DNA from 4 places in the Methylophilus sp. DW102 genome. Region 1 is predicted to be linked to each of the others. Evidence: predicted binding sites of a transcription regulator. Region 1 holds the regulator's gene; each other region holds the start of a gene.
The links. The regulator sigma-54, encoded in region 1, starts transcription at its own class of promoters, with help from an activator protein. The targets are predictions, from matches to a motif close to TGGCACNNTTCCTGCT.
Positions count from the first base shown of each region.

Region 1 (3,212 bases):
GTCGCCCTGCAAGCGGATCTTGAGCTCGGTGGTACCGACCAGAAGTTTAACCTGCTCATGGGGCGTGAGTTGCAAAAGCAGGCCGGCCAGTCGCAGCAATGTGTGCTGATGATGCCGTTGCTGGAAGGGTTGGATGGCGTCAATAAAATGTCTAAATCACTCGGTAACTACATTGGCATTAGCGAGGCGCCAGAGACTATTTTTGCCAAGATCATGTCGATTTCAGATGAACTGATGTGGCGCTATATTGATTTGCTCTCTTTTGCGACGCTGGAAACCATTGCCGAATGGAAGGCGCAAGTCGCCAGTGGCGCAAACCCCCGCAATATCAAGGTCGGCTTTGCCCAAGAAATTGTGGCGCGTTTCCATGGTCAAGCCGCGGCTGAAAAAGCCTTGCAGGACTTCCAGACCCGTGCCAAAGGCGGCATCCCGGATGACGTGCCCGAAGTTGAAGTGACCATTGAAGGCGAGAGCATCGGCATTAGCCAATTGTTAAAACAGGCGGGCTTGGTTGAAAGCACCAGTGAAGCCATGCGCGCAGTGCAGCAAGGAGGCGTCAAGCTCGACAGCGTCAAGGTGGATGATAAGAATCTGCCTTTGACTAAAGGTGTGACAGTGATCGCACAGGTGGGTAAACGTAAATTTGCCAAGATCACAATCAGGTGATTTGAGCTGAGAAACAAAAAAGGCCGCATCTGCGGCCTTTTTTGTTTAGAGCGTTTTGCGCAAGTTCGCGGGCGGAATATTCAGGGACTCGCGATATTTGGCTATGGTACGGCGGGCAACGACGATACCTTGTTGTGCCAGTGTGTCGGTGATCTGGTTGTCCGACAAAGGCTTTTTCGGGTTTTCTTCGGCCACCATTTGCTTGATCAAGGCGCGGATAGCGGTGGCAGAGCAGGAGCCGCCTGCATCTGTGGCCACCGAGCTGCCAAAGAAGTATTTGAGTTCATAGACGCCACGCGGTGTGAGCATATACTTATGCGTGGTGACGCGGGAAACTGTGCTTTCATGCAAGTCGAGTTCTTCGGCGATTTCACGCAGCACCAGTGGCCGCATGGCAATTTCACCATGTTCAAAGAAGTTGCGCTGGCGATCTACAATGGCTTGTGACACGCGCAAAATGGTCGAGAAGCGCTGCTGGATATTTTTAATCATCCACTTGGCTTCCTGCATCTGGCTTTGCAGGTATTGGCCTGAACTCTCGCGGTTGCGCTTGAGGATGTCCGCATACATCTGGTTGATGCGCAGTTTGGGGATCACGCCATCATTTAAAGAGGCGACCCAAATGCCCTTGATTTTTTTAACCACCACATCGTGCTGGATAAAGTGATCGTGACTAAAGCTGGAAAACTCGCTGCCGGGTCTGGGGTTTTGCTGGCGGATCAGGTGCTGCGCCGCCTTGAGTACCGCTTCATCGCAACCAAGCACCTTGCGCAGTTTGACAAAGTCTTTGTTGGCCAGCAGCGCCAGGTGGTCTTTGGCAATGGCAATGGCGGTTTGCAAGTGTGGCGTTTCTTGCGGCAAACGCGTCAGTTGCAAGAGCAGGCACTCGCGTAAATCGCGCGCACCTACGCCTACAGGGTCCAGATTCTGGATCAGCTTGAGGGCGGTTTCCAGTTCCAGCAGCTCGACCTCAAGTTCGAGTGGCAAGTGCTCCACAATCTCCTGCAGATCTTGCTCCAGATAGCCATCATCAGTGATGCTATCCAGTAGCAGTTTGACCAGGCTCATGTCACGTTGCGATAAATGTGCCAGTTGTATCTGATCAATCAGATGCTCGCGCAAACTGATGCTGGTGGTTTCCTGTCTGGAAAAGTCACTGTCTTCGTCTTCCTGATGATTGCGTCCGGCTTCGTCCCAGTTGCTGGTGCTGCCAAACTCTTCATAATCATCTTCAAACTCTGGCGGCGTGAATTCCTCGTTTAAATTGGGCAGGTCGCTCTCGCTCCCGCCCAGCTCATCGTGCAAGTCTTCACGCAGACTTTCTGCCGGTGCGGTGATCTCTTGCTGCGTTGCCATGTCAAACGAGCTGGCATCTGTCGGCTCAGCTTCTACAGTGGGGGGAGGCGGTGTGTTATCTTCAAACTCGCCTTCTTCACCGTCTGACATTTCCAGTAACGGGTTTTCCTGCAGGATGGTTTCCAGTTCCTGGTTCAGTTCCAGCGTGGAAAGTTGCAGCAAACGGATCGATTGCTGCAGCTGCGGCGTCAGCGCCAGATTTTGCGAAATACGTAATTGCAGGTTCTGTTTCATGACGGATTACAGCCTAAAATTCTTGCCCAGATACACTTCACGCACACCTTCATTCTGAATGATTTCATCGGGCGTGCCTGCTGCAAACACAGCGCCTTCATTGACAATATAAGCGCGGTCACAGATATCCAGCGTTTCGCGCACATTGTGGTCGGTGATTAAAATACCAATATTCTGACTGCTCAGGTAGCGGATGATTTTCTGGATTTCGATCACCGCAATCGGATCAATCCCGGCGAACGGTTCATCCAGCAAAATAAATTTAGGGTCAGTGGCCAGGCAGCGCGCAATTTCAACGCGTCGACGTTCGCCGCCAGACAAGCTGACGGCCTGACTGTTGCGGATGTGCTGGATATGCAATTGATCCAGCAAGGACTCAAGCCTCGCCTCACGCTGCTCTTCCGTATAGGGACGGGTTTCAAGAATGGCGAGTATGTTGTCGGTTACGCTGAGCTTGCGGAAAATGGATGCTTCTTGGGGCAGATAAGCCAGGCCCATGCGCGCGCGCTCATGCATGGGCGCGCGGCTCACGTCGGCGCCATTCAGCGTAATGTTGCCTTCATCCAGCGCAACCAACCCGACAATCATGTAAAAGCTGGTGGTTTTGCCTGCCCCGTTGGGACCCAGCAAGCCGATCACTTCGCCACTGCGTAACTCAAGCGTCGTGTTTTTGACCACGGTACGGCCCTGATAGGTTTTTTTCAGGCGGTTAACCTGCAAATGGTTCTGATCTGCTGCCATGGTTTCCATCTTTATGCTTACTCTTTGCCTTGCTCACCAGTGTTTTCGGCAGGGGCAGGTTCGACCTTGAGTTGCAAGGAGCGATTCATCCGTAACCCCTGTTGAGAGGTTGGCTTGTTGTCAATGACAGGTGGTGTGGTTTTATTTTTAGGCTGTATGGTGGCCTTGACGCGGCTGCCAGCCGTCCCGTTCGGGTTGGCTTTGGTGCCGCCAAT
Region 1 is NZ_AP029023.1:261,374-264,585, forward strand. It holds gene tyrS (tyrosine--tRNA ligase) at 1-666, shown strand, start outside; gene AACH41_RS01185 (RNA polymerase factor sigma-54) at 712-2,256, opposite strand; gene lptB (LPS export ABC transporter ATP-binding protein) at 2,263-3,006, opposite strand; gene lptA (lipopolysaccharide transport periplasmic protein LptA) at 3,015-3,212, opposite strand, start outside.

Region 2 (3,212 bases), 760 kb from region 1:
GCTGTTGCGATTAACCTGTTTGAAGAGAAAATTACCAGTCTTGAGGTGATGATTTTCAGCAAGCAAATGTATACGCTGCTTAAAGCCGGTATCCCGATTATGCGCGCCCTCTCTGGGATTCAAAGCTCCGTAGGTAACCCTAAGCTGGCGCAAGTGGTGGGTCAACTGCGCGTGAGCCTGGACTCAGGCCGTGAATTGTCGGTTGCCATGACTGAGCACCCCAAGGTATTCAATGGCTTTTATATCAGCATGATCCGCGTGGGGGAGACCACAGGTAACCTGGACAATATTTTTCTGCGTCTGTCCGAGCATATCGAGTTTGACCGCTTTATGCGTGGACAAATCAAGTCAGCCTTGCAATATCCTATGTTTGTGATTACCGCCATGGCCATTGCCATTGTGGTGATCAACGTCATGGTGATTCCTCAGTTTGAAAAAGTGTTTGCCAGCATGCATGCTGATTTGCCGTTCATCACTAAAGTGCTGATTGCGTTTTCAAGCTTTATGCGCAACTACTGGTTTGTGCTGATTGGCATGATAGCCGCCGCAGGTTGGTCTTTTAAAGCTTATGTTAAAACGGCAAGTGGTCGGTCAAATTGGGACCGTATCAAAATGCGTATCCCGATTGCCGGCAAAATTATTTTTAAAGGCACCATGGCCCGTTTTGCCCGTAGCTTTGCGTTGTCTACACGCAGTGGTTTGCCCATTCTGTCAGCTTTAAGGCTAGTGTCACAAACAGTCGAAAACGACTATATTTCAGCAAAAATCCTAAGCATGTCTGCTGGCATTGAGCGCGGCGAAACCATACTAAGAACCGCTACGCAAACCGGCGTGTTCAACTCACTCGTTTTACAAATGATCGCCGTTGGCGAAGAGTCAGGCTCGCTGGATACATTAATGCAGGAAATTGCCGATATGTATCAGGCAGATGTGGAGTATGACGTCAAAACATTGGGTGCGCAGATTGAGCCTATTTTGATTATCTTTTTGGGAGCCCTCGTCCTAGTGCTTGCATTGGGGGTATTTTTACCAATCTGGGACATGAGTTCTGTGATGCTAAAAGGTAGCTAGTTTTGGGTGTCGTGGAATGGACCAAAATTGTCTGGCATAGTATTTGCTAATGACAATTTAACGCAGTGTTAACCTGCCACTGGGATAAGAACGACAGGGCATTTTGATTAGGAGTTTTAGTAATGAAAAAACAAGCTGGTTTTACATTGGTTGAATTGGTTGTTGTGATTGCAGTGCTTGGTATTTTGGCGGCTACGGCGTTGCCAAGATTTGTGAATGTGCAATCAAACGCAAGGGTTGCTGCTGGAAATGGGCTGGCGGCATCTTTACGATCTGCTGCTAATTTGGCTAGAGCTTCCTGGGTTGCGGCTGGTAGTAATGCCGCTGCATTGCAAGTAACGATGGATGGTCAAGCGGTCACAGTAAATAACTCCGGATATCCTACCGCTGATGCTGCAGGCATTGTTGCTGCATTGCAGAGTTTAGATGCTCAATTTACAGCGAGTCACAATAACGGAGTATCAACTTTTCAAGTGGGTACTTTCAACACATGTACAGTTACTTATACTGCCGCGACGGGTGTTGTTAGTACTGCAAATTTAAGTGCTGGTAACTGTGGAGGCTAACAAAAAGTACTTATGAAATCTGATGGCTTTACGCTTGTCGAGTTGGTTGTGGTAATTGCTTTGACAGGCGTTATGGTGGCTGTGGCAATGCCCAGATTCGCAAACGGCGATATCTTCGAAACCCGCGGTGACGCGGGTTTACTTTCATCTACATTACGCTATGCGCAAAAAACAGCGATTGCCCAGCGTCGGAATGTGTATGTGATTCTCAATAATGCGGTGCCAGATACGGTTAGCTTATGTTTCGATACCGCGTGCAATCAGGCAGTGATCAATCCTGAGACGACTGCTGCATATGTATTTACCAGCAGCAAGAATGTGGATATCACCTCAGACAACGTAAGCGTGGGCTTTGACGCACTCGGGCGGGTGGTGCCTAATTCTACGGTTAACTATAAAGCGACCAACAAGAAAAATAATGCGCAATCTGTGACCGTGACTGTTGAGGCGGACACCGGATACATACACTGATCAGTCCACCAGTGACAGGCTGGATAATAACAATGCATCACAACAAACATCACTCTTACAGACAACCAGGCAAACCTTGCATGCGCTTGCAAGCAGGTTTTTCATTGGTGGAGATGGTGGTGTTTATGGTGATTGTCACCACCGCCATCGCCGGTGTTATCGGTGCGCTCTCATTTATGGGACGTCATTCTGCAGATCCGCTGGCGCGTAAGCAAGCAATCGCCATTGCTGAATCCCTGATGCAAGAAATTCAACAAATGCCTTTTACATTCTGTGACCCGGATGACACGAATGCCTCTACGGCGACGAGTTATGCAGATTGTACCAATCCACAAAACGCGAGTTTAAACGGGCCTACGCCCTCTACTGAAAGCCGTTACAGCGCGACCGATCCCTTTGATAATGTGGCCGATTATGGTGGATTTGCCATGCCCGGTGGTGGGTGTGCCGGCATTTGCCGCATTGGTAACGCGACGGCGTTACCGGGCTTAAATCCTTACGCGGCATCCGTTACAATTACTCAGGCGGGCGGGAGCGGCGCTTTTGCTGCGCTGCCAGCCGATGCGGTGTTACAGATTGTGATTACGGTGACAGGTCCAGCCGACACGACAGTCCGGCTGACTGGATACAGGGTTCGTTATGCGCCGAGAATTTAACCAACCCAAATCTGCTGTATCAGGCTTCACCTTGGTGGAGTTGGTCATTGTTATTGTGGTGATGGCAATTCTGGGTGGCATTTCTGTCACCTTTATCAAAAATTCCGTTTTAGCTTATGTGAATTCCGAGGCTTATTATGAGCTCGCCGATCGCGCCGATATCTCATTGCGCCGTATGTCACGCGATATCCGCAATGCTTTGCCCAATAGCGTCTGGGTGGCCGCTGATAATTCCTATGTAGAGTTTGTGCCGATCAAAGCTGGCGGCCGCTACCAGCAGGATACGCTGGATTTTGTCAGTGCGAATGACACTTTTAACGTACTTGGCGACCCGGTGCCTTCAGTGGTTGCGGGTGATCAGCTAGTCATTTATAACCTTGGCATCCTAGCGGCGGATGTGTATGCAGGTGATACGATTCGCTCCCTAACCAGCACAGGCACTAATCTC
Region 2 is NZ_AP029023.1:2,518,509-2,521,720, reverse strand. It holds gene AACH41_RS11890 (type II secretion system F family protein) at 1-1,071, shown strand, start outside; gene AACH41_RS11885 (type II secretion system protein) at 1,194-1,637, shown strand; gene AACH41_RS11880 (GspH/FimT family pseudopilin) at 1,650-2,108, shown strand; gene AACH41_RS11875 (type II secretion system protein) at 2,189-2,764, shown strand; gene AACH41_RS11870 (prepilin-type N-terminal cleavage/methylation domain-containing protein) at 2,748-3,212, shown strand, end outside.
Region 2: AACH41_RS11885 (type II secretion system protein) is a predicted target of sigma-54. The motif match lies at 1,104-1,119, and genes of this name have one in related genera.

Region 3 (3,212 bases), 360 kb from region 1:
CACCAGCACAGTGGCAACAATCATAAACGCGGTATTACCCACATCCAGCGTCGGGGCTGGTGCTGCTTCAGCAGCAGGGGCAGCTTCGGCCGCTGCAGGCGCTTCGGCCGCAGGTGCCGCATCAGTAGAAACGGTTTCTTGCACTGTGATAGTTTCGGTCACAGTTTCTTCTGCATAACTGACTGGGCTTGCCGCCAGACCCATCACGGCGACCAGCGATAATATGGAAAGAATTTTCTTCATAACAGAAGCCCTTTCTTATAGCGCATCCGGACCGGTTTCGCCGGTACGTATACGGTAAACTTGTTCCAAATCGAAGACAAAGACTTTGCCATCGCCGATTTTGCCTGTTGCGGCTGCTTTTTCAATCGCGTCTACGACCTGATCCAGCATGTCATCTTTGATCGCAACTTCGAGTTTAACTTTAGGCAAAAAATCTACGACATATTCAGCACCACGATACAACTCAGTGTGCCCTTTTTGACGGCCAAATCCTTTGACTTCAGTGACAGTGATGCCTTGTACGCCGATATTGGACAAAGCCTCACGCACCTCATCAAGCTTGAATGGCTTGATTATTGCGGATACAAATTTCATTTGCTTCTCCCGTTGTTAACTCTGGCAGGCACATGCCCGCCAGATCTAAAACTTGCTTACTTAGAATGTACGGCCTAATGTTAAAACCAAACGGCCATCATTCAGGTTTTTGCTTTCCACTGCGCCGTTAGTGCCTTTACCATTAAAGCTTGAGCCGCCGTAGCCTCTGTAACCCCAGTAGCGTGAGTTATCAGACTCAATCCAGTACACACCTGCATTCCAGCCTTCTGTTGCACCGATTTTGAATGCTTTGCTTAAGCCGATTTTCCAGTCTGTGTAGTCTGGATTAGTTGCGCCTGAAAGTGAGCTACTAGGGAAGTTTGCACCTCCATCGGTAGTGAACTGTGTGTCCAGTTTACCAGCCACATCCAAACGTCCAACGTGGGCAATCAATGTCAAATCCCACCATGGCAATGGATAAGCAGCGTTCAGCTCAATATAAGTTGAACCCTTAGTACTGCCGTTCCAACCAGTAGACTTATCTGCACCAAACCAATCGGTCAGAGTGTATGACAGTTTTGCACTGATCCAGTCATAAGAAATACCAACGTTTGCTTCGTAAGTATCCCAACGCCCACCCCCTGGCGTCAAAGGTCTGTTTGGGTCTGGGTTACCATTACTATCAAGTGTAGTAGAGCCTCTGTATTTTTTCCATGAGCCACCTGGATACAGGTAGCCGTAAATACCAACGGTGTAGCCTAATTTCTCTACGGTTGGAATCGTACCGTTATAACCGGCATAGATATCAATTTCAGTAGTGGCATCAGGATAAGTATTTGGTGTTACACCAGAACCCCAAAGGCCAGTATAGAAACCGCTGGAATGCGTAATATCCATACCGCCTTGCACGGTTGGCTTATGCCAGGATTGTGAAATACCACGGAAGTAGTAGTCAGATACCACACCGATGTTACCAGTGGCAGTCCAGTCAGATTTGGCTTCTTCCTTGGCTTCTTCAGCTGCGTATGAAACTTGTGCAAATGACATTGCACTCAATACTGCTGTGAGCAAAATAGATTGACGCATTTATAGGTCCTCTCTCTGTGAAAATCTTGATCAAATTGTTGTAAACGAGAATGAAACAACATTGACCTAAAAGCAAGGCACGTGCCAACCCATATAAACATTAAAAATCAATATCTTAATTAAAATGCTTAAATTAAATACTTACATTAGCAGCACAACAACATGTTTTTAATTGAAAACACATAAAAATCAACCATTTACACCCCTTTTTTGGAGGGCCTTACATGCTAGAATGTGACCCTAAGGAGAGCCTGCCATGCTATTTTCAAATGAAAAAATTAAAGAATTATCTTTTAAAATCAAACAACTAATTGATTCAAGCCCCATTTCAGAGCTTGAAACCAACTTGCATGCACTAATTCAGGGCATGCTCCCCAAAATGGAACTTGTTTCGCGCGAGGAATTTGATATTCAGGCCGCATTGCTGGCACGCACGCAGCAACAATTAAAACAGCTTGAAGAAAAAATCAGCCAGCTAGAACAAGCCAACGCCGCCATAAAGTAAAATTTAATTTACAATTGTTAGCATTCTTTGGTGCGGGAGTGCTACATGAGTTTGGCCGTGTTATACAGTCGGGCCCTGAGTGGGATGGATGCACCAGAAGTGGTGGTAGAAGTGCATCTCGCCAATGGCCTGCCCAGCTTCACTATCGTCGGGCTGCCAGAAACCGAAGTGAAAGAGAGCAAAGACCGGGTTAGGGCCGCGATTCAAACCGCACAGTTTGAATTCCCGGCGCGGCGGATTACAGTCAATCTGGCACCGGCAGATCTGCCCAAAGAGGGTGGCCGTTACGATTTACCGATTGCGCTTGGGATTCTGGCAGCCTCCGGGCAATTACCTAAACAAGCGCTGGCCAACTATGTCATCGCTGGTGAGCTGGCACTAACAGGCGAGTTAAGGCCGATACGCGGCGCCCTGGCGATGACTTACCAACTGATTCAGGGCCCGGCGCACAAAAGGGCGGCGATTTTGCCCCAGGAGAGTGCGCATGAGGCAAGCCTGGTAGAGGGCTGTTCCATTTTTGCCGCGAATAGTTTGCTTGAAGTCTGCGCCCATCTGTCGGGCAAACAATCGCTGTCCCCTCACCCGCTGGTGCTGTCAGAATCCTCGTTAAGCTTTCCGGATTACCTCGAAGTCAAAGGTCAATTACGCGCCAAGCGCGCCCTGGAAATTGCCGCGGCGGGTCAACATAGTTTATTGATGAGCGGCCCGCCAGGCACAGGCAAAAGCATGCTGGCGAACCGATTTAATAGCATTTTGCCGGACATGACTACGCAGGAAGCGCTGGAAAGTGCGGCAATTTTGTCACTGACCGGCCAGTTTCCGGCCAGCCAGTGGAAAAAGCGGCCATTCAGGGCGCCACATCACACCGCCTCTGCCGTGGCACTGGTGGGTGGCGGCAGTGTGCCCAGACCCGGAGAAATCAGCCTCGCCCATCACGGCGTATTATTTTTGGATGAGCTGCCTGAGTTCGACAGGAAAGTGCTGGAGGTGCTCCGCGAGCCGCTGGAAAGTGGCAATATCACCATTTCTCGGGCAGCCAGACAGGCAACTTTCCCGGCCCAGTTTCAATTGCTTGCAGCGATGA
Region 3 is NZ_AP029023.1:2,923,438-2,926,649, forward strand. It holds gene amt (ammonium transporter) at 1-243, opposite strand, end outside; gene glnK (P-II family nitrogen regulator) at 259-597, opposite strand; gene AACH41_RS13930 (TorF family putative porin) at 658-1,623, opposite strand; gene AACH41_RS13935 (accessory factor UbiK family protein) at 1,880-2,128, shown strand; gene AACH41_RS13940 (YifB family Mg chelatase-like AAA ATPase) at 2,174-3,212, shown strand, end outside.
Region 3: AACH41_RS13930 (TorF family putative porin) is a predicted target of sigma-54. The motif match lies at 1,695-1,710, and genes of this name have one in related genera.

Region 4 (3,212 bases), 600 kb from region 1:
GTCATAAGGGCTGGACTCGAATTTGTTTTTGTCAGGGTCGGTTTTGTCAAACACAAAGTCGCGCACGGCGTCGTTGGCAATGTGGTGACCCAGCGATTGCGACACGCCACGGAAGCCTTCGCAACGTACAGGCACAATCACCTTGCCTTCGTACTCTTTGGCTTTTTTCTTGGACACGGCTTCGATGTCGTCGCCAATCAGACCAATCGGGCACTCGGACTGCACGGTAATCCCCTTGTTGAGGGGGAACAATACCTGAATTTCGTCAATGATTTTTTCCAGTTTTTTGTCACCGCCAAACACGATGTCTTTTTCCTGGAAGTCGGAGGTAAACTGCATGGTGCCGAAGGTGTCGATACCGGTGGTACCGATGTAGTAGTTACGGCGTGACGCCCAGGAATACTGGCCGCAACCGACCGGGCCATGCGAGATATGCACCATGTCTTTAATCGGGCCCCATACCACGCCTTTGGAACCGGCGTAGGCACAACCACGGATGGTCATTACCCCTGGCAGCGATTTGATGTTGGATTTCACATCACACTCGGATTTGCCTTCTTCATACACATTCAAATGTTTTGCACGTTTTTTGGCGGACTTTTCAGGATAGGCTTTTAACACCTCCTGAATCAGCTCTGCGCCGTTGACATTTACTTCAGCAGTCGCACTCATCGTTGTCTCCTATGTTCGACTAAAAACCAGTGATAAAAAGAAACTTTTCAAAAATTGTTGAAATTGCCCGGAAGTAACCTCCTCAACTTTTGAAACCGTCTCTGGAGGGGTTGGCAAGGGGCAAAGCCCCCTGCCAAAGACTGATTAAGCTGCAGTCGCCGCTTTACCAATCAGTGTTTCATCCTCTTTCTTCATGATGCCGAAATCCATCAACAGGTCTTCCAGCTCATCCATGGTGATCGGGGTTGGGATGGTACCGTTACCGGCGTTGGCGTGAACTTTCTGCGCCAGTTGACGATATTCCTCAGCTTGCTTGGAGTCCGGGGCGTATTCCAGCACGGTCATACGACGCAACTCGGCGTGCTGCACCACGTTGTCACGTGGCACAAAGTGGATCAGCTTGGTACCCAGTTTGCCTGCCAGGGCTTCTGCCAGTTCCAGTTCCTTGTCAGTCTGGCGTTCGTTACATACCAGGCCACCCAGACGCACACCGCCGGAGTTGGCGTATTTCAGAATACCTTTAGAAATATTGTTGGCGGCATACATCGCCATCATTTCGCCGGACATGACGATGTAGATTTCCTGTGCCTTGTTTTCACGGATCGGCATGGCGAAACCACCGCACACCACGTCACCCAATACGTCGTAGGACACATAATCCACGCCGTCATAGGCGCCGTTTTCCTCGAGGAAGTTGATCGAAGTAATCACACCGCGACCAGCACAACCCACGCCAGGTTCTGGACCACCGGATTCCACGCAACGGATGTCGCGGTAACCGATTTTCATCACATCTTCGATTTCCAGATCCTCGACAGAACCCGCTTCTGCCGCCAGGGACAATACGGTGTCCTGTGCTTTTGCGTGCAGAATCAGGCGGGTAGAGTCGGCTTTAGGGTCGCAACCGACGATGAGGATTTTCTGACCCATTTCGGCCAACGCAGCCAGCGTGTTTTGAGAAGTGGTGGACTTGCCGATGCCACCTTTGCCATAAAATGCAATTTGACGTAATGCAGCCATAATGAAGCTCCTTAGGTTTAAATGAAAAATTCGTCGCTATACGCAGCCATCTTCCGATTCCGAATCGCAACCTAATCACTTTTCTTATCAGGCGATGGAGGGTGTCGGCCATGTAGCCTGTCTATGGCAAGTAGCGTGCCAACAGAAAAAATAAAAGTTAAGTGTTTGATTTATATTTATATTTTTACAAAAACGCAGACGACATTTCCTTAAATACTTTCTGTCGCAAACACGACAAAAGCGGCGCCCAGCGTGCGGTATGAAACAAACCTTTCTGCATACGGTCAGCCGCCTTTCAATGCGTTGCTTCATGCATCAACTGGCCGCCAAGCCTCATCCAGGCTTGATCCTTGCCTTCTGCAGATCAATTGGCATAGCTGTTGGTATAACACTTGCTGAATCAGGACTATCTGTCAGTTCCCAGAGAGGTCAGGATGCATCAGCCATTACCCCCCATTAATCCGGCGCTGGATACCAGCCGCCACAAACCGGTCGCGCAAATTCAAGGCAATCCGCACTTTGCACAAATCGGTGGAGAAGCGGTCATTAGCCGTCTGGTCGACCGCTTTTATGTGCATATGAACACGGCACCGGAAGCTGCCGCAATCCGCGCCATGCATGCGGCAGACCTGTCTGAAACCAAGGCGGTGCTGGTGCAGTTTCTGATCGAATGGCTGGGTGGCCCCAAGGAGTACAGCCGTGAACGCGGCCACCCCCGCCTGCGCCAGCGACATGCCATGTTTGGTATCGGCGAGGCAGAAAGAGATGCCTGGATGTTATGCATGCGGCGTGCCCTGCTGGAAGTGGTGACAGATGCCACGTTAAGGGCACAGCTCGATCAGGCTTTTTTTAAAACGGCAGACTTTATTCGTAACCAGCCAGCGTAACCCCTGGCCTCATTTATTTAGGAGAACCTTGCAATGACCACCATGGAAAGCACCATTTTCGGCAAACTCAATGCCGCCAACCGTTTGCAAAATCCGGTATTTAAAGACGCCACCAAAGTGCCTGGACGTTTTGGCTTTCGTGGCGAACTCGCCATCAAGTTTGCGCCGCAACTGGCCGATGAAGCACGCCCGCCAGAAATCACCTGCGACCAGGTCATGGCCTATGCGCAGGAGGGCGAAAACGGCATGCCTTTTTTTACCGGCTACCTGTTGTCATTTGGTTATCTGGATTTACTCGTCGATGCACTCAAAGACGTGCTGCTCCCGGAAGGCAAATATATCGTCTTCTGCAACAATATTGACCTGTTGAAAAAGTACACGGTCAAGATGAACGGCAGCACTTTCTACATCCTGCCCATTGATGAAGCCACGGTATATAACGAGCTACTGGAACTGTTGCGCCTGGAAAAAAATGACCTAAAAAAACTGGATACTGGCGCCAAGCTGGATGCCGTTATTGCCAAAGCGATGAGCTTCAGTGCCAACTTCCCTGAAATCAGCTATGAGGAAGGCTTGAAGCTGATGGGGCCAGTACGCAACCCCAACGAAAACCGCCCGGTTTAAGGCTACATC
Region 4 is NZ_AP029023.1:865,067-868,278, reverse strand. It holds gene nifD (nitrogenase molybdenum-iron protein alpha chain) at 1-672, opposite strand, end outside; gene nifH (nitrogenase iron protein) at 817-1,692, opposite strand; gene AACH41_RS04100 (group II truncated hemoglobin) at 2,127-2,579, shown strand; gene AACH41_RS04095 (hypothetical protein) at 2,613-3,203, shown strand.
Region 4: nifH (nitrogenase iron protein) is a predicted target of sigma-54. The motif match lies at 1,818-1,833, and genes of this name have one in related genera.